DNA from 3 places in the Rossellomorea yichunensis genome. Region 1 is predicted to be linked to each of the others. Evidence: riboswitches for the same ligand, from Rfam matches in the RefSeq annotation. Region 1 holds a riboswitch; each other region holds the start of a gene.
The links. Region 1 has a riboswitch for lysine ahead of RSX31_RS14580 (Na+/H+ antiporter NhaC family protein). Riboswitches for the same ligand answer to the same signal wherever they lie in the genome.
Positions count from the first base shown of each region.

Region 2: another riboswitch for lysine. It lies ahead of lysA (diaminopimelate decarboxylase); the one in region 1 lies ahead of RSX31_RS14580 (Na+/H+ antiporter NhaC family protein).
Region 3: another riboswitch for lysine. It lies ahead of RSX31_RS09915 (aspartate kinase); the one in region 1 lies ahead of RSX31_RS14580 (Na+/H+ antiporter NhaC family protein).

Region 1 covers NZ_JAVYAD010000005.1:107,037-114,750, reverse strand. Annotated here, with positions in the region: gene RSX31_RS14605 (sulfite exporter TauE/SafE family protein) at 1-524, shown strand, start outside; gene RSX31_RS14600 (bifunctional metallophosphatase/5'-nucleotidase) at 552-1,904, shown strand; gene RSX31_RS14595 (YunC family protein) at 1,961-2,263, shown strand; gene RSX31_RS14590 (HD-GYP domain-containing protein) at 2,458-3,570, shown strand; gene yunB (sporulation protein YunB) at 3,630-4,394, shown strand; lysine riboswitch at 4,474-4,655, shown strand; gene RSX31_RS14580 (Na+/H+ antiporter NhaC family protein) at 4,771-6,336, shown strand; gene RSX31_RS14575 (sodium-dependent transporter) at 6,645-7,714, shown strand, end outside.
Region 2 covers NZ_JAVYAD010000007.1:251,516-259,229, forward strand. Annotated here, with positions in the region: gene RSX31_RS19475 (GTP pyrophosphokinase) at 108-767, shown strand; gene lysA (diaminopimelate decarboxylase) at 1,042-2,328, opposite strand; lysine riboswitch at 2,444-2,620, opposite strand; gene RSX31_RS19485 (DUF4179 domain-containing protein) at 2,741-4,141, opposite strand; gene RSX31_RS19490 (sigma-70 family RNA polymerase sigma factor) at 4,122-4,658, opposite strand; gene RSX31_RS19495 (helix-turn-helix domain-containing protein) at 5,012-5,602, opposite strand; gene RSX31_RS19500 (DMT family transporter) at 5,695-6,654, shown strand; gene RSX31_RS19505 (2OG-Fe(II) oxygenase) at 6,689-7,339, opposite strand; gene RSX31_RS19510 (mannitol-1-phosphate 5-dehydrogenase) at 7,682-7,714, opposite strand, start outside.
Region 3 covers NZ_JAVYAD010000003.1:410,433-418,146, reverse strand. Annotated here, with positions in the region: gene sdhA (succinate dehydrogenase flavoprotein subunit) at 1-1,531, opposite strand, end outside; gene RSX31_RS09925 (succinate dehydrogenase cytochrome b558 subunit) at 1,604-2,212, opposite strand; gene RSX31_RS09920 (YslB family protein) at 2,564-3,001, shown strand; gene RSX31_RS09915 (aspartate kinase) at 3,092-4,330, opposite strand; lysine riboswitch at 4,523-4,701, opposite strand; gene uvrC (excinuclease ABC subunit UvrC) at 4,987-6,756, opposite strand; gene trxA (thioredoxin) at 7,176-7,490, opposite strand; gene RSX31_RS09900 (electron transfer flavoprotein subunit alpha/FixB family protein) at 7,698-7,714, opposite strand, start outside.

The DNA of each region.
Region 1 (7,714 bases):
TGAACATGGAAAGCTTTAATTTATATTTTGGTATATTTATGATTCTGATTGCCATAGTGCTCATGATTAGAAACAAGTTAAAGCCTATTGAGACATTCAAGAGTGCATCGTTTCAACGGGAATTCACCGATCCTGGCGGAAACACCTTTCGATATGGGTATCCTCCTTTATTAGGGGCGGCTATTGCCTTTGCAGTTGGATTTACATCTGGATTATTTGGCATTGGCGGTGGATCATTAATGGTACCTGCAATGATCTTGATTTTTCTTTTTCCACCTCATGTAGCCGTCGCGACATCCATGTTCATGATTTTTCTATCGGCGTTGGTCAGTTCAGGAACGCATGTCATGTTTGGCAATGTAAAGTGGTTATATGCACTTGCACTCATTCCCGGTGCCTGGATAGGGGCAAAGTTTGGGGCCTATTTGAATACGAAGCTCGAATCAAAAGTATTAGTGAGTGTTTTGCGGATTATATTAATTTTAATTGGAATTCGATTGATTTACCAAGGTATTACAGGATAATATACCTCCAATAGGAGTGAGCAAATAGTGAAAGAAACCATTCATATTTATCATACAAACGACCTTCACAGTCATTTTGAGCATTGGTCAAGGATTCGGGAATTTTTGAAGAAGAGAAAACAATGGCATCTGGATGAAGGAGAACCTGTTTATCTATTTGATATCGGAGATCATGTAGACCGCTGGCATCCATTAAGTGAAGCTACTTTAGGAAAAGGAAACGTCGATTTTCTAAATGAAGTAGGCTATGATGCTATAACGATCGGGAACAATGAAGGAATTACACTGGACTATGTAGATTTAAACAGCCTGTATGACCATGCAGATTTTCACGTGATTGTAGGCAATCTATTAGACCAGTCTTCGCAGCTTCCGAGCTGGGCCAAAGCCCATCATATTTATCAAACGGATAGTGGCATGAAAATTGGCGTCATCGGATTGACAGCTTATTTTAAACCTTTTTATAAAGCCCTCGGCTGGAATATTACTTCTCCGTTGGATGAGCTTGAGAAATTGGTTCAAGAGCTTCACCCCCAGGTGGATATGGTGATTCTTCTATCTCACCTGGGGATTCGGGATGATGAGTTGATTGCAGCGCAATTTCCCGAAATTGACGTGATCCTTGGAGCTCATACCCATCATGTGTTGCATCAAGGAAAAGAAATTAAGAAAACGATGCTTGGCGCAGCTGGAAAGTATGGTCATTATGTTGGTCATATGATGATAGAGGTTGACATAGCCAATAAAAAGATTGTCGGCAAAAAAGCACAGCTTTATGAACAGCAGGAACTTCCCCCTGTAGAAAAAGAAGAGCAGGAAAGCCTCGAGTGGTATCAGGAGGGGGAGGCATTGTTAGGAGAAAAAGTAACCGAGCTCGCCGAACCCCTGGCAGTGGATTGGTTTAATCCTTCTCCTCTTCCGGATGTGTTATGTAATGCTGTTGCTGAATGGTGTGAGGCTGATTGTGCTTTTCTCAATTCAGGACTGCTCATTGATGGACTGGAAGAGGGGGCAGTGACGAAACAGGATCTGCACCGGATCCTGCCTCACCCCATCAATCCATGTCTCATCGAGATGAAGGGGGCAGAGCTGAAGGAAATCATTAAACAGACATTTAATGAGGAATGGCCGCATCTTCAAGTAAAGGGATTAGGATTCAGAGGCAAGGTGATGGGCCGGTTTGTATACAGGAATATTCAATTCAACGGCCATGAAATCTTAATCGGTCAAAAACCGATTGATCCACAGAAGATATACAAGCTTGCCTTACCAGATATGTTCACGTTTGGACACTTCTTTCCAGACCTTCAAAGACTGGAGAAAAAATATTTTATGCCTGAGTTTTTACGGGATGTCCTCCAGTGGAAATTAAAGCAGTAAATGTATCACCGTTTCCAATCCCGTATCATACATATGAGGGAAAGGAGCGATAGCACATGATGAATGTATCTCCGATTTCCATTCAGGGACATACCTTTTTAGCGATTTCTGTTGAACTGCCCAAAACCAATCTCCTCGTTGTAACGAGTGATATAGGATATATAATGTGTGGAGCACTGGACGTAGGGTTACTAAATGAGAAGTTGAAAGACAGAGGAATCATTGCAGGCAGAGCAGTCGGTGTAAAAACAATCGATCAGCTTCTGGACGCCCCTCTGGAATCCATCACCTATGAGGCAGAAAATCGCGGCATCACACCGGGCATGATCGGCCGGGATGCATTGTTGAAAATGATATAAGTATAAATTGGACCAGTTGCTTTTTCCGAGAGCGCTGGTTTTTTGTTGGGTGAATATCACCATTCGCTTTATATTCTTTCATGAATAATTAACAATATATCAGGAAATACACCTTGCAAGAACGTTTTTATCCTTTATAATGGAGATACTAGGAAATTTTGTCGAAAAATGAAAGAATTACATAGGAGAATTCTATGAGGCTTATATCAACTAGGGCTTTGAAACCGGGCATGGTTCTAGCTACAACCGTATATAATATGAGAGGTCAAGCTTTAATTCATGATAACGTTCCGATTACAGAACGCATGATTTTCAGGTTGCAGGAGCTTAGCATCCAGTATGTCTATATTGAAGACTCCCTTTCGAAGGGAATCCATGTAAAGGGAACTGTTTCGAGTAAGGTGAGACAGCAAGCTGTAAACAATATTGAGATGGCCTTTAATCAACTAAGCGTATCGAAAGCGCCACCAGGTGTGCTTATGATTGAAGATAGTGCCAAGCAATTGAAGCAGGTGATTGATGTAGTCTTGTCTGAAGTAAAGGCGAATCATGATCTCCTAACCATTTTGACGGATGTTTTCACATATAACTCCTATATTTTTCATCATTCATTTAATGTGACTTTGTATACATTATCCATAGGTCTGGAACTTAAACTGTCCACTAAACAGCTCGAGCAGTTAGGCGTGGGAGCAATTTTGCATGATATCGGTAAGATGCTTGTGCCGGAGGAAATTCTCCTGAAGCCAGGAAAGCTGACAGAAGACGAATTTTGTGAAATCAAGAAGCATTCAGAACACGGTTTTGAGATTTTGCGACAGCTTCATTCTGTGTCCCTGATCATTGCTCACTGCGCGTATCAGCATCATGAGCGGCTTGATGGATCCGGATATCCAAGGGGAATCAAAGGTGAGGATATCCACCCCTTTGCAAAAATCATTGCGGTGGCCGATGTATTCGACGCCATGACGTCAAATCGTGTATATCGGAAAGCAATGCTTCCACATCAAGCGCTGGAGGTATTATATGCAGGAAGCGGTACTCTGTTTGATACAAATGTAATTGAAGCCTTCAGGTCTTCTGTGGCCATATATCCAAATGGGATGGTTGTCGAGCTGAATGATGGGCGAAAAGGAATTGTGACCGATCAAAATAAAGGTGTAACGGATCGACCGGTGATCCGGATCATCGAAGAAGATGGACAGGAAATACGAACTCCTTATCCCATGGATTTAAGTGCGGAATTAGATAAGGTGATTACCGGATTTGATCCGGATTATGAACCACAATCTCTTAAAATTAAATAATTTTTTTGCGTTAAACCCCTCTTACTTTGCATACAAATAGCTTGTAAGGGGGGATTTTTTTGTCAAAGTTTAAAACATACAAACCCCGAAGAGGAGGGCCGCTGCCTTTTCGATATGTGATGATCATCACGATTCTATTCTTTATGATTTCGACTGGATTCGGATTGTGGATCATTAACAAAGGTTTGAAACCGACACTGCTTGCTTATGCTGAAACTCAAACCAGCAGGATCGGTACGTTGGTTATCAATAAAGCAATAAACAAAAAAATTGCAGATGTTCTTGATATTTCGGATATAACGGAAGAAGTGAAGAATACAGAAGGCGATATTGTTTCATTTAAATATAATACTCAGACCATCAACCGGGTTCAGGCAGAAATCACCAACTTAGTTCAGCAAAACCTGCAAGAAGCAGAGGAAGGGAATTTAGAAAACCTTGAATTTATTACCGAAGTGGAAATCGATGAAGGTAAGTCAAAAGCAGCGAAGGGCATCACTTACTCTGTCCCTCTTGGCCAAGCGACCAACAACGTGTTACTCGGTAACCTTGGTCCAAAAGTGCCGATTCGCTTTCACTCGATCGGGGATGTCCGATCTGATATTAAGACTACGGTAGAGCAATTCGGGATAAATAATGCCGTTGTAAAAGTGTTTGTCGAGCTTGAAGTCAATGTCCAGATCATCATTCCATTTGCAACGAAAACTGAAACCATCAAGCAGGATATCCTGGTTGCCATGGGTACCGTCCACCTGGATGTACCGCAGTTTTATAACAATGGAGGTGGGGAATCCAGTCCTTCTATTGAAATTCCCACAAATTAGTCAGGAAAAAAAGTTGTCAAAAGAATGATAGTTTGATATATTAATAAAGAAAATTTTATAACACACCACATCATCAGTCCGATGGGGTAGAGGCGCAGAGTTCAAGAGTAAGCTGTTTGAGGATGACAACTTAGAGAACAGATGAAAGGGAACTTTTGCCGAAGTAAATATACATGTCGAATGTGTATTTGCTGGGGTTATCTTGAAGAAGGATAACACTGTCATTATAGGGAATCTCTATAATGGGGAGCTACAGATCGTGATGGAGCACTTAAATTACTTATTAAGGTAATGATAGCTTCTCTATCGTTGCCTTTTTTTATTATCCTCTGTCATGCTACGATGGTTCCCCCCTATCAAATAGGAGGAGGACACTATGGAAAACACGATTTACTCATTATTACCACCCCTTTTAGCCATTCTTATGGTTATACTTACGAGACGGGTTCTACTTTCTCTGGGAGTAGGAATCGTTGCGTCTGCCTTTCTGTTAGCAGATTTCTCAATTACGAAAACATTCAGCTTTATGTGGGACGCATTTAAAGGCATCTTTGTCGCAGATGGAGCGCTCAACACCTGGAATGTCTATATTATCTTCTTCTTGCTCATTCTTGGTGTCATCACAGCATTTGTGAATATTTCCGGCGGTAGCCGCGCATTCGGTGAATGGGCGATGAAACGTGTGAAAACGAGAAAAGGTGCACAGCTTCTTGCAGCCGTTTTAGGTATCATAATTTTTATTGATGACTATTTTAACGCACTTGCTGTTGGGCAGGTTTCGAGACCCATTACGGATCGTCACAAAATTTCACGTGCCAAACTGGCCTATATCATCGACTCGACATCTGCACCGATTTGTGTCGTTTCACCAATCTCAAGCTGGGGAGCGTACATCATCGGTATCATCGGTTCGATTCTCGCTACTCACAGTATCACAGAGTACACCGCATTTTCAGCCTTCGTTCAAATGATTCCAATGAACCTTTATGTCTGGGCAGCTGTTCTGCTTGTAATCATGGTTGCTGCTAAAGGCCTGGACTTTGGAAAGATGAAAGAGCATGAAGTAAGAGCCCTTGAAACGGGAGCCCTTTATGATCCTGAAAAGGAGATTCCAGGCGAATTGAAAAATGATCTGCCTGTCAGCTCGAAAGGATCAGTTGGTGATCTTGTCTGGCCGATCGTAGCACTTGTTATCGGTACAATTGGAATGATGCTCTGGACAGGGTATCAAGCCGTTGGATCATTTGACATCCTGCCGATTTTTGAAAATACAGATGTAACGAAATCATTATTATATGGTGGATTATTCGGTCTCCTTGTTGCGCTGATCTTCTTCATCCGTCAAGTCAGCTTGAAAGGAATCGAAGGTAAAGCAGTTGGAGTAGCAGTAGTGGAAGGGATCAAATCCATGTTGCCGGCCGTTTACATCCTTATCTTCGCCTGGACGATCGTCACGTTGATCGATCAATTGCAAACAGGTACGTATCTTGCGGGTCTGGTTGAACAATCAAGCTTACCGATGCAGGCACTTCCAGTCATTTTATTCTTAGTTGCCGGAATCATGGCATTCTCGACGGGAACTTCATGGGGATCTTTCGGAATCTTACTTCCGATCGCCGGGGAAATTGCTGCAGCTACAGATGTAAGTATCTTACTTCCTGCTATGGCAGCTGTATTAGCCGGGTCCGTATTGGGAGATCACTGTTCTCCAATCTCGGATACAACCATCCTTTCCTCTACAGGGGCAGGAAGCAATCATATCGATCACGTTCTTACACAGCTTCCATACGCATTAATAGGAGCGGTTGCTGCTTCAATTGGATATCTTGTATTAGGATTCACTGGAAGCACACTATTCGGTCTTGGCGTTGTGATCATCTTAATCATCGCATTCGCTTTTCTGTTTGGAGAAAAAGCAAAACCGGCAGTTTCAGAACAATAATATAATGAAAAACCAGGAGCTCATCGGCTTCTGGTTTTTTATTATGCATTCGTGCTTTTATTAAAACCCGTGACGGTATCCCAAAACCCACCTCAACCTTTCCGATCATTAATCCTTCATGTTTCGACAAAATTCTTATAGTGAAATAGTACCTGTCCCAATTTTAAAAAATCTCTTTAAAAGCTTCAAAATAGCTTTGACAATTGGCGTGGAACTAGCTATACTGACTTTAGATTATAAATAATCTGAAAATATAAAAATTTCAAATACCTTAATATGGTAGTTGGAAAGAACTAGGGGGGACCAACATGGAGAAACGTGCCCAGTTTGGAACACGAGCAGGATTTATTCTTGCTGCTGTCGGGTCAGCAATCGGTTTGGGAAACATTTGGCGTTTTCCGGCAGTAGCGTATGAAAATGGTGGAGGAGCATTCTTTATTCCTTATTTATTCGCTCTTCTTACAGCGGGAATTCCATTATTAGTGCTTGAATTTACGTTAGGTCATAAGTACCGTGGGTCGGCACCACTATCTTATTTCCGTCTTAATAGGAAATTTGAGTGGCTTGGCTGGTGGCAAGTATTAATCGCATTTGTCATATCTACCTATTATGCCGTCATTATCGCATGGGCGATGTCGTACAGTGTGTTTTCTTTCAATTTAGGTTGGGGGAAGGATACAGAGTCATTCTTATTCAACGACTATTTGAAGCTTACGGTTGATCCAGGTCAGACAGGAAGTATCGTTCCTGGAGTATTCATTCCACTTGTATTGGTATGGGTGATTACACTAGGGATTCTTTTCAAAGGTGTAAAGAAGGGAATCGAAGTAGCGAATAAGATCTTTATTCCGGCACTAGTTATTTTATTCTTAATAATTGTTGTTCGCGCTTTAACATTGCCTGGAGCATTGGATGGGTTAGATGCTTTCTTCAAACCGGATTTCAGCAAAATAGCTGACCCTGGTGTTTGGGTAGCGGCATACGGACAAATTTTCTTCAGTTTATCCATTGCATTTGCGATTATGATTACGTATTCCAGTTACCTTCCGAAGAAATCAGATATTACAAATAATGCATTCATCACAGGTTTCAGTAACTCAGGGTTTGAATTACTTGCAGGTATCGGGGTATTTGCTGCTTTAGGTTTCATGGCTCAATCTCAAGGTGTAGGGGTGCAGGAAGTAGTAAGCGGTGGAGTTGGATTGGCGTTTGTGGTATTCCCGCAAATCATTAACGAATTCCCGGCACTTAACGGATTATTCGGATTCCTGTTCTTTGCTTCCCTGGTGTTAGCCGGGCTGTCATCACTCATCTCGATTACGGAGACTTATGTAGCAGGGGTTTCTGAGAAGTTCGGAATTTCCCGTACGAAAGCGGT
Region 2 (7,714 bases), on a different contig from region 1:
GATGTCGAGGGGGCAAATTGGATATACTGATACCATTACAATCTAAGGGAGCAGTCAACGTGAATGAGATTAACCTTAAAGAACTGAGAACGAACCTGAACCGCTTCATGCTTTCATATAAATTCGCCCTTGAAGAAGTCCGGACAAAGATCAATATCTTAAGGGAAGAATTCCAGGTCATCCATGAATACAATCCGATCGAACACATTTCGACCCGTCTAAAGTCCCCCGAAAGTATCCTGAAGAAGATGTCAAAGAAGGACATGAAACCTTCCTTTGATCAGATGAAAGAACAAATCCGGGATATTGCAGGCGTACGCATCACCTGCTCGTTCATCGAGGATATCTATAAGGTGTCGGACTTGATTCAATCCCAACATGACATTACAGTGGTGGAAGTGAAGGACTATATCAAGACTCCGAAGCCAAATGGGTATCAAAGCCTTCACCTCATCGTGCAAATTCCTATTTTTTTGACAGATCGCGTGGAAGTCGTGTATGTGGAGATTCAGATCCGCACAATCGCCATGGATTTCTGGGCAAGTCTCGAGCATAAAATTTACTACAAATATAACAAGCAGATTCCCTCCCATATCCAGGATGGGTTAAAGGAAGCCGCTACACAGGCGGCTTTACTTGATCGCAAGATGGAACAGCTCAATCATGAAATCAATATATTAAAAAAAGAGGATGGAGAGGATTCGAGTTTGATGACACCGAATGAGGTTCATCAATTTCTGGTGCAGCTCTCAAAAGAGGAAGATTGACAAAACAAAGAGGCTTGCATGCTTCAATGCAGCTTCTTTGTGGGTCGAACCTGGATCTTCAGACCGGGACAGAGGACCTATCCCTATGTCTCACCAGGTAGGTTCATCCATTACTTACAATACTTTCGGAAGAGGATTTATGAATAGATAAAAAAAGAAGGCTGCGTCTAATGAGACGCAGTCTTCTTTTTTATACAGATGAGTGTTTGAGTTATGGACTTTCAGGGCAGGAACTAGTACCCATTCCGTTGTAGGTAGGGAAAACCAACCCTATTTATCGGTCATTCCGAACTAAATCTGCATACGATTCACGCTCAATCACGACCCGTGATTCCCCATCATGCACAAACACAACGGCAGGGCGGGGGATCCGGTTATAATTACTCGCCATCGAATACCCGTAAGCCCCTGTACTGAACACCGCCAGTATATCACCGTAATTCGTCGGAGGAAGCATCAGGTCCCAAATCAGCATGTCACCGGATTCGCAACATTTCCCTGCAATACTCACAAGCTCGGTGCATTCCTCTTGTGGACGGTTGGCCAGGACCGCATGGTATTTCGCCTGATATAGGGCGGGGCGGATATTATCCGTCATCCCTCCGTCAATCGCGACATACGTACGCACATCCGGGATGATTTTCTTTGATCCCACTTTGTACAACGTCGTACCCGCTTCTGCCACCATACTTCGGCCCGGCTCCACCCATACTTCAGGAAGAGGATATTCATTCTTTGCAAAATAGTTCTTCACACTATCGGTAATAGATTTCACATAAATTGGAATCGGCAAGGGCTGGTCTTCTTCCGTATACCGGACACCAAATCCTCCGCCGATATTCAGGACCGGCATCGTCACATCATACTCGATCCGGATTTTTTGCAGGAAATCAGCCAGTACTTGAATCGCCTGATCAAAACCTTCCCGTTCGAAAATCTGGGATCCAATATGTGAATGCAGCCCGAGTAATGAGAAGTACGGCTTGCGGAGAGCTAACTGAATCGCCGTATTCGCCTGTCCGTTGGAAATGCTGAATCCGAATTTCGAATCCTCCTGTCCCGTCGTGATGTACTCATGGGTGTGGGCTTCCACACCTGGCGTGACCCTGATCAGGATCTGAACCTTTTGCTCACGCTCCTTTGCCAGGTCGTGCAGCAGTTCAAGTTCAAGGAAACTATCGACGACAAAGCAGCCGATCTCAGCTTCAAGAGCCATGATGAGCTCCTCTTCCGACTTGTTGTTCCCGTGGAAATGAATGCGTTCAGCGGGAAATCCCGCCTCCAATGCCGTATACAATTCCCCTCCGGACACGACATCCAAGGATAGTTCCTCCTGCTCTGCCAGGCGCACCATCTCTTTACATAGAAACGCTTTACTCGCATAAGCCACCTGGTACTGCAAACCACTTTCCAGGAATGCATTTCGGAACAATCGTGCATTTTCACGGATCATCCTTTCATCGTAGACCATTAAAGGCGTCCCATAGGTCTCCACCAACTCACCCGTGCTCATTCCCCCGATTTCAAGATCTCCACGAACATTCACATCAACTGTACTCATATCCTATACTCCTTTTGACTCTCTCTAAAAAAACACAAAAAAACCGTATGAAGCGATGCTCATACGGTTTATCATCAAAAGTTTTGGAAACATGATGAAGACTATGTATTAACATCTCTTCAATAGTTCTCCACAACTTCTTCATTGTGACAGTCCAGCATTTCTTCAATGCTGGCCCAACAAAAAATAGAATTGGCTATTTTCTGCTTCGGCGATCTGCCTTTCCCTTCTTTTCTCAGAATCCATTATTCTCAAAGAAGGTACTCATCATACTCGCGCCTCTATTATCAGAGAGTGACGTATTATTTTGTTTGAATTACTATACCATTCTCTTGAAATAGTTGTCAATTGGTTTTTGAGAGAGAAATAGGCAAAATCCCCGGAATGGAGCCCGGGGATTTCGTGGATCATTTTATTTCAGATTGATTTCGAACGGTTTCATTTTGACGGGCTTATCATTTCTGCTCAATGACTCGAATGGAACAATTAGAGAGTAGTCCTCAAGGTTGGCATCCTGAGGCAATGTAAACGTGGATTGATAACGGAGAGTATCCTTATCCACTGTTTTCGTTGTAGCACTTCTGATCATATGATTCAGCATCTCATTATAATCTAGTTCATCCTTGGCATTTCTTTTAATATCTTTTGATGGGATCACCTGAACGAATTGAGCAAAATTCTCTAAAATATCATAATTGAATTGTTTTTCTTTGATGGCATCGATGGTGAAGTCCAGTGTCACCTTCCCTTTTACGTTTTGGATATCTTGTATCGTGACCTGATAGCCAAAACGAGGGCTCTTCACCTGGAATGGAGGTGAATCCTTCAGTGAGATGATGCCGTCTTCATCTACTCGCTCCATATCAGCTTGGACTTTCAGCGACTGTGCCTTATCACTGAGTTTACTAGTGAACAGCTCCCTGACAGTCTTTTGATAATCACCGTCAACTTCTTTGATATTCAGTGTCTCTGCACTGGACTTTGATAACCGGTTCCCTAAGTCATCAAACACGACCAGATTTAACGTATCCTTCTCCGACTTCACCGAATATGTATACTCCAGTGTAGTCGTAGCTTTTCCTTTAGTGATGGATGTCACTTGCAGCTCAATTTCACCATGGGGCGATTCTGTCCTTACATCTGTGTGGATCGTTTCAGATGGAATCCTCTCAACCGGTACATCAAAGGTCCAAGTCCCGTTCACATCGGCCATATGGGTGAAAGTTAACGGAAGGGTGAAGTTTTCCGGCGGTTCTTTCCCGTCCCGGTAAAATTCGATCGAGCCTATGAACTCATCCCCGTCTTTTTTAAGACCCGAACTTCCCGACCCCCATTGATTCTGATCCTTCCCGTCGAAGAGGTGATAGCTGTAACCGCTCACCGGACGATTCCCTTCGTCCATATGTTCAATGGAAAGGTCATCACCCTTCGCCTTGAAGGTGACCCCGATGATGTTCCCGTCATAATACGTGCTTGTAATCGTTACATCGACACCGTTGGAAGTGGCGGCCTGATTAACTTCCGTCACTTTATCGCTGAAATAGAGTTCTTTCCCGACCTGGGAACCTACTTTTTCGTAAATGCCGCCCAGTACAGGCAGTTTGGCCAGTGCATTGTTCACAGGTGCGAATAGGAAGCCCGAAATGAGTACCATGGAGGCAGCAGCGGTGGTAAAGGCGGCACTTATTTTGGCCGTTTTTTTCCGGACTTTTTGTTTTCTACCTTTTTGTATTCCTGTTGAGATTGCCTCAAAAACCTCTTCTTTTGGTACCTCGATGCTGTTCATTTCTTCCTCAAACCATTTTTTGTCCATACTGATTCACTCCTTCCAATAGCATTCTCAATTCCAGCTTTGCCCGGTGAAGATACGTCTTGACCGTCCCTTCAGGCGTACCCATCGTATCGGCAATCATCTTGATCGACTGACCCTGGAAATAGAATAAGATAATGACCGTTTGATAGTTTTGATTCAAAGACGCCATAGCTGTAATCAAGTCAATCCGCCCTTCTACATCCTGTTCTTCTGAGACGATGGCGGTATCGAGAAACTCATCCCCTGTCAGCACGAGCCGGTTTTGTTTCTTTAGGATGCTGTATGCCGTATGTATCAGGATCTTGATCAGCCAGGTGCTGAAATACTCCGGATTTTTCAACCGGGATATTGAGGTGAATGCTTTACAAACCGTTTCCTGCACAACATCCAGAGCATCCTCTTTATTTCTTACATATAGAAATGCCGTCCGGTATAACTTCTCACTTTCTGAGTGGATCAGCCTTTCGAATGCCTGTTCATTCCCCTTTATTGCTTTTTTTACAAGTTTTACATCCATTGATTAACCTCCTGTCATTCATTAGAGTCCGGTGGGGTGGGAAAAGTTTCAAGGAATTTTTTGTGTGGTGGAAAAGGGAGCATCTACCATATATTTCAAAAATACGCATAAATGATGTAATGAGACGCATTTAATATAAAATTGACGCAATTATCTTTGATAATGACGCAATTCCCCTCGAAAATGACGCAATCATGGCCGATTTCGACGCAATTAAGTAAATCGGATGGGGTCAGCCGCCAAGAAGTTTGAATAAAAATGATCCCAAAGTCAAATAAAGATTGAATCAACCTTTTTTAACCTCCACCGTTAGGCTTTTTGCTAAAAAAAGAAGCTTATCCCATCGATAAGCTTCAATCTGTCCGTCCCGTGTAAATCATCACAAAATGCAGGACTGCTTCCGTTGATTCCATATTGATGTAGCTGTGTACTTTATCACCATGGAACTTGATCGAGTCATACTGACCTAGCTCGAATTCCTCATCCTGCACCTTCACACGCACTCTTCCTTCCATGACCGTGACAAATTCAATCACCCCGGGTTGGTGGGCATCGGCACTGTACTCACTGTCCGGTTTCAGGAAGGCCCTGTGGGTTTCCAATGAGCCATAGCCAGAGGAAGTAAACATCGGTTCCAAGGTCAAGGATTCATTGGCACTGATCACTTTGCTCCCTTCATTTTTCCGGGAGATCTGGACTTCCTGTTTTTCCACGAGGAGGGCGGATATCGGGATAGCTAAACCATTCGCTATTTTCCAGATGATCGTCAAAGACGGATTCGCTTCTCCCCTTTCGATCTTGCTAAGTGTCAAAGTACTGACTTCGGTCATGGCGGCGAGCTCCTGCAGGTTGAGCCCGCGCTCATGTCGTATATGTCTCAGTGTCATCCCGACGTGTTGCGCCAATTTTTCCGGGTCCTGCCAAGTCAAACCGTCATTGTTCATATTCCTACCTCTTTCTATAGACAATGTATGTAAGTATATTATAATATATGTAAAATAAACTATAGTATATAAAACGGAAAGGAGTGTTCATCATCAAAGAGCTTGCTCTCGGTATCATTTCATCTATGTTCTTTGCCGTCACCTTTATTCTGAACCGTTCAATGGAGCTAGCTGGTGGAAGCTGGATGTGGAGTTCATCCCTGCGATTCCTGCTCATGCTCCCCTTCCTATTCCTTATTGTAGGTTTAAGGAAGAATGTAAATCAAGTGTGGATTGAAATAAGGAAGCGACCATTTGAGTGGCTGACATGGAGTTTTGTCGGGTTTGTGCTCTTTTATGGCCCTATCACTTATGCGGCTGCGTACGGACCGGGCTGGCTCGTCGCGGGCACGTGGCAGTTTACCATCGTCGCGGGCATCTTGCTTGCTCCCTTGTTTTATACTTCGGGACCGGTGAAGCGCAGGCACTCCATTCAAATAAGAGCACTGGCCATTTCCTCGATCATTTTAATAGGGGTTCTTTTCATCCAGCAGGAAAATGCCAGTGGATTGTCACCTTCAGAAATGGTCGTAGGTGTCTTACCTGTGATCATCGCAGCCTTTGCTTATCCACTAGGGAACCGTAAGATGATGGAGGTGTGCGGCGGGAAGCTTGATACCTTCCAACGTGTGCTGGGGATGACGATTGCAAGTACTCCCTTCTGGTTGATCCTGGGGTGCTATGCGTTTATCAAGGTGGGGGCACCAAGCACGTCGCAAGTGACACAATCTTTTATCGTCGCCATCTGCTCAGGAGTGATTGCGACATCCCTATTCTTCATTGCGACAAATCAGTCCCGCCATCATCCTGGGAAGCTTGCGGCAGTGGAAGCGACCCAGTCCACCCAGATCCTGTTCGTCATCATGGGTGAAGCGGCGATCCTGTCCGTTCCATTCCCATCAGGATCCGCCCTGATCGGCATCCTTCTGATCATCACAGGCATGATCATCCACACGCTGAACATAAAAAAAATGAACTCAGGAATTATTAAACCAATTAAATCGGCAAGTTAAAAAAGAGGGGCATCTGGGATGCTCCTCTTTTACTTTATTTAAATACCTTTCTTCTCATCCACTGGGTCGCAGCCCATTTATCTCCGATGACAACCGGTGCCCCGCCATGAAGCGTCAAGTCATTCAGCTCCTGGTTATCATAGAAATATTCGAAGTAGACTGCCATCCCCTTTTGCGGAGAGACAGAGAAATTCAATTTAGGGAAGTACGTTTCCCCGCCTTCTTCAACGTCATTCAAGTACATGACAAGGGTGCTGATTCTCGGATTCTTCACCGGCCGCGATGATGCCGAGAAGAAATCGAAGTGGGCCTTGTATTCCTGACCCGGTTTATAGTTAAGGATTTGAAGACCTTCCCCGTGCTCCACAGGTATATTCATAATTTGAGAGACTCTCTTTTCCACTCTAGTCACAACGTCATGTTCGCCTTCTTGAAGGAAAACGCTGCTGCTCGTTCTAAGTTCATCGACAGTACGGGTATTCCCTATCTTCGAACGCTGCACCCGATCCTTTGAAAGCTGGATGAGTTCATCACATTCTTCATGGCTCAGCACATTGCCAAGAACCACGACCAGTGGCTCTTCCATTTTTGCGATAATCTGAATATCCCGGTCTTCCGTCTTGATCTTATTCCCTGTATGGTGAAAAATCGTTTGTTCCTTTACAGCTATTTCAGTAGTATCCATTGTCAACTTTCATCAACCTCTTATCGTATTTTTAACATTCTGAATTTTTATGTTAGTGGAAGCATTCTTGTATTCTTCCAATCTGCAAAAACGACCGCAACAATAGGCATAGCTGTAGATTGTATTTGGCTGTTTCCTCCTGCATGTGTATTTTCATATATTTTACACCCGGTATGAGGGGAAATCTATCTTTTTTTTGATAAAAAATAAGGGAGATGATGGGATTCAGGTTGATTGAAGGATTGGCAGGGGCGCGGGGGCGTCACAGAAAAGACATGGATAGGTTTTATGCGTCAAACTCAGAAAAAAGACTGCCGAATCGAATTCGACAGCCCCTGAATTTTATTTCTTCAACCCTTCATACTGCACCAATAC
Region 3 (7,714 bases), on a different contig from region 1:
TGTTCCACAATTGACGTGTGAATGTTGCCCCCTGGTTGCTCCATTTAGCCGTGTCATTGATATTGATGTTTTGGTAACGTTCCATTAATTCCTGGATCTTTTCATCTGTCTGTTTCAGCTTATCGTTATGACGAACAACAGTCACATTATCCGTCATCCACTCACCAAGTTCTTTATGAATGACATAGGCATTCTCAGTACCATTCATGGACATGATGTTGTTCCATTTTTCTTCTTCCTGTTTTACATAGCGGTCAAATAAAGAAGAAGGTACGGATTCAACAGTTTTCTCAAGTCCTGCAATATATTTAATAGCATTAGGACCCGCAACCATACCACCATATATAGCGGATAGTAATGAGTTCGCTCCTAAGCGGTTACCTCCGTGCTGAGAATAATCACACTCACCAGCAGCGAATAAACCAGGGATATTGGTCATTTGATCATAATCCACCCATAGTCCACCCATTGAATAGTGAACCGCAGGGAAAATTTTCATTGGTACTTTACGTGGGTCATCACCCATGAACTTCTCATAGATTTCGATGATTCCTCCAAGCTTAATATCAAGCTCTTTCGAATCTTTATGAGAAAGATCCAGGTAGACCATATTTTCACCGTTAATACCAAGCTTTTGGTTTACGCACACATCAAAGATTTCACGTGTTGCGATATCACGTGGTACAAGGTTTCCATATGCAGGATACTTCTCTTCAAGGAAGTACCAAGGCTTACCGTCTTTATACGTCCAGACTCGTCCCCCTTCACCACGGGCCGATTCACTCATGAGGCGAAGCTTATCGTCCCCAGGGATGGCTGTCGGGTGAATTTGAATGAACTCACCATTTGCATAATATGCACCTTGTTGATATACGATCGATGCGGCTGAACCTGTATTAATGACAGAGTTCGTGGATTTACCGAAGATAATTCCAGGGCCACCGGTTGCCATGATCACGGCATCAGCTGCAAACGATTTAATTTCCATCGTTTGCAGGTTTTGAGCAACGATTCCTCTTGCCACTCCTTCGTCATCCACAACGACTCCAAGGAATTCCCAACCTTCGAACTTATTCACCAGCCCGGCTACTTCATGACGTCGAACCTGCTCGTCCAAGGCATACAATAATTGTTGCCCGGTCGTAGCACCCGCGAAAGCTGTTCTATGATGCTGCGTTCCACCGAAACGACGGAAATCCAGTAATCCTTCCGGTGTACGATTAAACATTACTCCCATACGATCGAGTAAATGAATAATTCCCGGTGCCGCTTCAGTCATTGCTTTAACGGGCGGTTGATTCGCTAAGAAATCCCCACCATACACTGTATCATCAAAATGTTCCCAAGGAGAGTCTCCTTCTCCCTTGGTATTAACGGCTCCGTTAATACCACCTTGTGCACATACAGAGTGAGAACGCTTAACGGGTACCAGTGAGAATAAATCTACTTGCGTTCCTTTTTCTGCTGCTTTAATTGTGGCCATCAGGCCGGCTAAACCGCCACCGACAACGATGATTTTGCCTTTACTCATCGTGACTCACTCCTTTTCCTACCATACTTCGAGAGCACTTATTTAATCTATTAGACTCGTATCTATTTCTTCTTATACGAAGGCAAAAATTGCACGCATACCGACAACCGATAACGCTACAAAGATTCCGATCGTAACATATGTAGCAATTAATTGAGAACGAGGTGAAACTGTAATTCCCCAGCTCACGCAGAATGACCATAAACCATTCGCAAAGTGGAAGATCGTTGAAAGAACACCCAGCACATAAAATCCTAGCATAAATGGATTAGATAAGATGTTTTCCATCATTTGAAAGTTCACTTCAGCCCCAAATGCTGCTGCTACCCTTGTTTCCCATACATGCCAAGTAACAAAAATAAATGTGATTACTCCAGACACACGTTGAAGTAAAAACATCCAGTTACGGAAATAACCAAACTTACTTGCATTGTTCTTAGACGTGAATGCAATGTAAATTCCGTAGATTGCATGGAAATACAATGGAAGGAAGATGATAAAAATTTCAAGGATATAACGGAAAGGTAAACTTTCCATGAAGTGTGCCGCCTGGTTAAATGATTCTTCCCCGCCAGTGGCAAAATGGTTCACGACTAAATGTTGTGTTAAAAATAATCCAACTGGAATAACACCTAGCAATGAATGAAGCCTGCGATAATTAAATTCTCGATTTCCAGCCATGATTTACCCCCCTTAATGATAAAATATGAATTCGTTTTCTAATGAATTTTCAAGAATGATTAGACGACGATACATATTTTATATTGTAACAATAATGTGACATGTCCATTTTACTCCCAAGGAGTGGAAGCGTCAAGAAAACGTATACATAATTTCGACAATACCGCAAAAATATTTTCAATTTATTGATAACAGAAAAGATGAGGTATTGCCACGTTAAATGTTCGAAAATTCAAATAAATATCAAATAAAAATTATATCACCAAAATATCCCAAGGTCATTTTTCAAGGTATGGGATGATAAATCCACTTTTCATGTATATAATAGTTTTATAGAAAGAGGGGATTTACTTGGAACAGAAAAAAGAAGAAGTACATCAACCGTCCGTTCCAATCTTCGGATATGAAATGTTACGTGACATATTGATTCCAGAAATTTTAGGAAAGCATACACCCGATATATTATACTGGGGTGGAAAACAGCTCTCTCGGAAATTCCCCCTTCAGTCATCAGAGGAACTGATATCGTTTTTCGCTGAAGCCGGCTGGGGAACTCTTACACTGCTGGAACAAAAAAAGAATGAGATGACCTTTGAAATAAGCGGACCGGTGTTAGAACGACGCCTTGCCTTAAAGTCGGATGTAACATTCAAACTGGAAACGGGCTTTCTAGCCGAACAAGTACAGTTACAAAAGAAATGTGTGGCAGAGGCTGCCGACGAACTACATAAACGGAGTCATTCAGTGAAAGTGATTGTAAGATGGGACGAGAAAGATAAAGTAGAGTAGTCCTTACCGACATCCTTTTCCTACTCTAATAAAGGGTTGCCCATGACAGGCAACCCTTTTTCACTTGTTCCGCTTTTTGCTCCTTTAGTATTATAACGTGATTTCTTCCATCTTCACCGCATCCAGGTTAAATGCAGTATGTAGGACGCCTGCTGCTTTTTGCATATTTTCCTCGTCTACGACAGCAGATACTTTGATTTCAGACGTGCTGACCATTTTCACCACAATGTCGTTTTGAGCTAACACTTCGAACATTTCCGCTGCCACACCTGGATTTGAGATCATACCGGAGCCAACGATCGATACTTTTGCAAGCTCACTTTCATGCTCAACATGGGTAAAGCCTAATTGCTCTTTGTTTCGTTCCAGAACAGCAAGGGTTTCCACCAGGTCCTGTTCTTTAATAGAGAATGATAAATTGGTCGTATTCTGATCGGTTTGGCTTTGAATGATAATATCTACATTCAAGTGATTTTTGGCTAAGGTGGTAAACACTGAAGATAGTCCCGTTAATGCGTTTCCTAGTCCAAATACAGTTACACGTGTGATTTCACCTTCAAATGCTACGCCTCTCACGATCAGGTTTTGTTCCATGCTTGCTTCCTCCTCAATATACGTTCCTTCAATTTTCTCAATACTGGATCTGACTTCTAACGGAATTTGATAATTCTTGGCAAATTCCACTGCCCGTGGATGCAGGACTCCAGCCCCTAAATTAGCGAGTTCCAACATTTCATCATATGAAATGGACGGTAATTTCCTTGCTCCTTTAATATAACGCGGGTCCGTTGTGTATACCCCGTCTACATCTGTATAAATATCACAGCGCTCTGCTTTCAGGGCAGCCGCGATCGCCACGGCGGTTGTATCCGATCCGCCACGACCGAGAGTTGTAATTTCCCCAGATTCCGTCATCCCTTGGAATCCCGCTACGATCACCACTCTTCCCGATTGAAGGTGACTCAACATCTTTTCAGTATGGATATTGGTGATCCTCGCATTACTGTGAACGGACTCCGTCTCGATCCCGGCCTGCCAGCCTGTGAATGAGATGGCATCATGTCCGGATTGAATCAGGGCCATCGTGAGGAGCGAAATGGTGACTTGCTCCCCTGTAGAGAGAAGCATATCCATTTCTCTCTTACTTGGTTGCGATGTAATTTCCCTTGCCAATCCAACGAGTGTATCCGTCGTTTTCCCCATGGCAGATACCACGACCACAACATCATTTCCTCTTTCTTTTTCTTCTGCGATTCTTGACGCAACATTTTGAATTCTTTCCACAGAACCTACTGAAGTCCCACCGAATTTTTGAACAATAATACTCACTGCTTCTCCCTCTTTCTCACTCGAGTGCTTGGTTAAGACTCATTCTTTGATGGTGAAGAGTACAATCACAATCATCCTAAACGTTCATGGAACAGGTTCATCACCTGCGCTGGATAATAAAAAAAGCAATGAGAATAATATCTCATTGCTTTATGAACATACAGCAGAACATACTAAATAGGTTCATGGGCATTGTGAGATAGCTCTCCAAGATTGAATCATCTTGACAATCCTACATTTCTTAAACGTAGAACCAGCGGAATCAGCATGAGACCGAAACCACTTCGGCGACTCTCCCCTTTCCAGGCATCTCAACAGAGCTCATACTCCTCTTTACCTGTACTTTTGAAGTTCGCACCTCTATCACCACTTTAAAAAGTGATAATGTTATAAATTTTCGTTAATTATAGCATACAAAAAATTGTGATTCAATGCACAATTCAAAATAAAATTCATTTTTTGTTTCACGTCGTAAACCTTTTTGATAGTTAGTAGGAGCGAGTAGTGGTTGATTTCCGCTACAGGTGCTCGCTTTCCGCTCCAATCAACTATCATAGTCAACCAGTTACTTCGAAACAAAACCATTATAAAAACAACACTCTTTTAAATATAAGCCCAATCAAAAGAAAACACATTCTTACTTGTTTTACTATTACTTACTTCAACTTCTCAGCCAATTCCTTAGCCACGGCTTCCGGAATCCCTATCTCAATAAATTCCTCCACCGTTGCTTCTTTCATCTTCTTCATGGAGCCAAAGTGCTTGAGAAGCTGCTTCTTCCGTTTCGGTCCTATGCCGTCAATGTCGTCGAGGGTAGACTGGAATGCGCTTTTTCCTCTGAGCTGTCTGTGGAAGGTGATGGCAAATCGGTGGACTTCATCCTGGATCCTCTGTAGTAAGTAGAATTCCTGGCTTCTCTTTTCAAGAGGAACGATTTGCAATGGATTCCCATACAGCAGTTCCGATGTCTGATGCTTATCATCTTTTGCAAGGCCGCCAAGTGGGATATCCAACCCCAATTCATTCTCAATGACATCCCTCGCCGCTTCAATCTGCCCTTTTCCCCCATCGATGATAATGAGATCGGGTAAAGGAAGACCATCTTTTAAAACTCTCGAGTACCGTCTGCGTACGACCTCCCGCATGGATTCATAATCATCAGGCCCCTTCACGGTTTTAATCTTATACTTTCGATACTCTTTCTTCGCAGGTTTCCCGTCGAGGAATACAATCATCGCAGACACAGGGTCCGAACCCTGGATATTCGAGTTATCAAATGCTTCGATCCGGAAAGGAGTATAAATGCCCATATGCTCCCCGAGACGTTCGATCGCCTTGATCGTCCGTTCTTCATCTCTTTCAATCAAGGCGAACTTTTCTTCAAGTGCCTGTTTCGCATTCTTTTCGGCAAGCTTGACCAACTCTTTCTTCTTTCCACGTTTAGGCTTGGTGATTTTCACCTCGATCAGCTTAGCCGCCAATTCTTCATCAATCTCCTCAGGCAAGAAAAGTTCCTTTGGCTTAAAATGATTGGATTTCGAATAAAACTGACCTAAGAAAGTCAGAAATTCGTCCTCGGGTTCATTATAGAGTGGGAAGAGTGACACATCCCGCTCAATGAGCTTACCTTGACGCACAAAGAATACCTGAACACACATCCAGCCTTTATCAACGGAATATCCGAACACATCCCGATCAGTGAAATCGGTCATGGTCATCTTTTGCTTCTCCATTGTCGCTTCAATGTGAAGGATTTGATCGCGGAATTCCTTCGCTCTCTCAAATTCCAGATTCTCTGCTGCTTCATTCATTTTCACCGTTAATTGATTCTTGATATCTTTATATCCGCCATTCAGGAACCTGGAAATTTCGTCAGTCATTTCTCTATAAGTGTCTTTACTTACTTCTTTGATACAAGGAGCAAGACACTGACCCATATGATAGTAAAGACATGCCCGATCAGGAAGGGTCGTGCATTTTCGTAACGGATACAGCCGATCCAGAAGCTTTTTTGTTTCATTAGCGGCTCCTGCGTTGGGATACGGTCCAAAGTAACGCCCTTTCCCCCTTTGGACTTTGCGGGTCGTAATAAGTCTTGGGTGTCTCTCGTTCGTTAACTTGATAAACGGATAACTTTTATCATCCTTTAACATGACATTGTATTTAGGATCATATTTTTTGATCAGGTTCATTTCAAGCACCAGGGCTTCCAGATCAGATGAAGTCATGATGTATTCGAAGTCCTCGATTTCACCTACCAGCCGTTGAGTCTTGGCATCATGAGAACCGGTGAAATAAGAGCGCACACGATTCTTCAATACTTTCGCTTTCCCCACATAAATAATCGTACCTTGTCTGTCTTTCATTAAATAACAACCGGGTTGATCCGGTAATAGAGCTAATTTATTCGTAATGGTAGGGTTCATCGACTCTCTCCCTTCTTATCTGCCCTGTTATAGACGGTGTTTGTTGAATAAACAGGATCGAGTTGTTCCTGTGAATATTTTTTCACTTTGGTATCCCGGAGAATAGAGTGAAGTAAAAGGAAGTTCATTTTTATTGTTTGTCACTTTTTATTTTTTTTCGTTTCTCTTCATATAAAAACCAACTCAGTCTGGAATTCCTTCTTAGCCTATTGTAAGGCTTTCAATGAATGGATTCCAATTTAAAGTTGGTTTAAGGTTTAACATTTATCTGATTTTTTTGATTCCCTTAAAACGAGGCGGCTTGGTCAAAGGCAACAAGTATCAGGGCTGCATGCTCAGGATCCAACTGTCTGATAGATAGTTTAATACAATAAAACACCGGGGCTCACAAATCGAGGCCCGGTGTATCAAAGATTATCTTATACGTGTTTGTTTAATAGTTCAGCAAGTGCTTCCTTAGGTTGGAAACCGATTACTTTGTCTACAACTTCGCCATCTTTAAGGACAACTAAAGTCGGGATACTCATAACCCCGTATTTACCTGCTGTTTCCTGATTTTCATCAACGTCAACTTTGACGATTTTCACTTTGTCGCCCATTTCTCCATCTAACTCTTCCAGTACTGGAGCGATCATTTTACAAGGCCCACACCAAGGTGCCCAGAAATCCGCTAATACCAGTCCGGAATTTGTTTCAGTAGAGAATGATTGATCAGTAGCATGTGTAATTGCCATTTATATGCGCCTCCTAAAACTTTGAATGTAACGTTAGTATATCACCGTTTTTTTTGTGATGCTATTAATCTGCTCGTAGGTAATATTCCCTTCAGATAACGGAATATACAGGGAAGAAAAATAAGGAGCAGCCATCCGGCTGCATCCTTATTTTCACTACATAATATGTTCATACCCTATAGACGCTACTTCAAAACGTGAATTGAATCAAGAAGAAGATACTT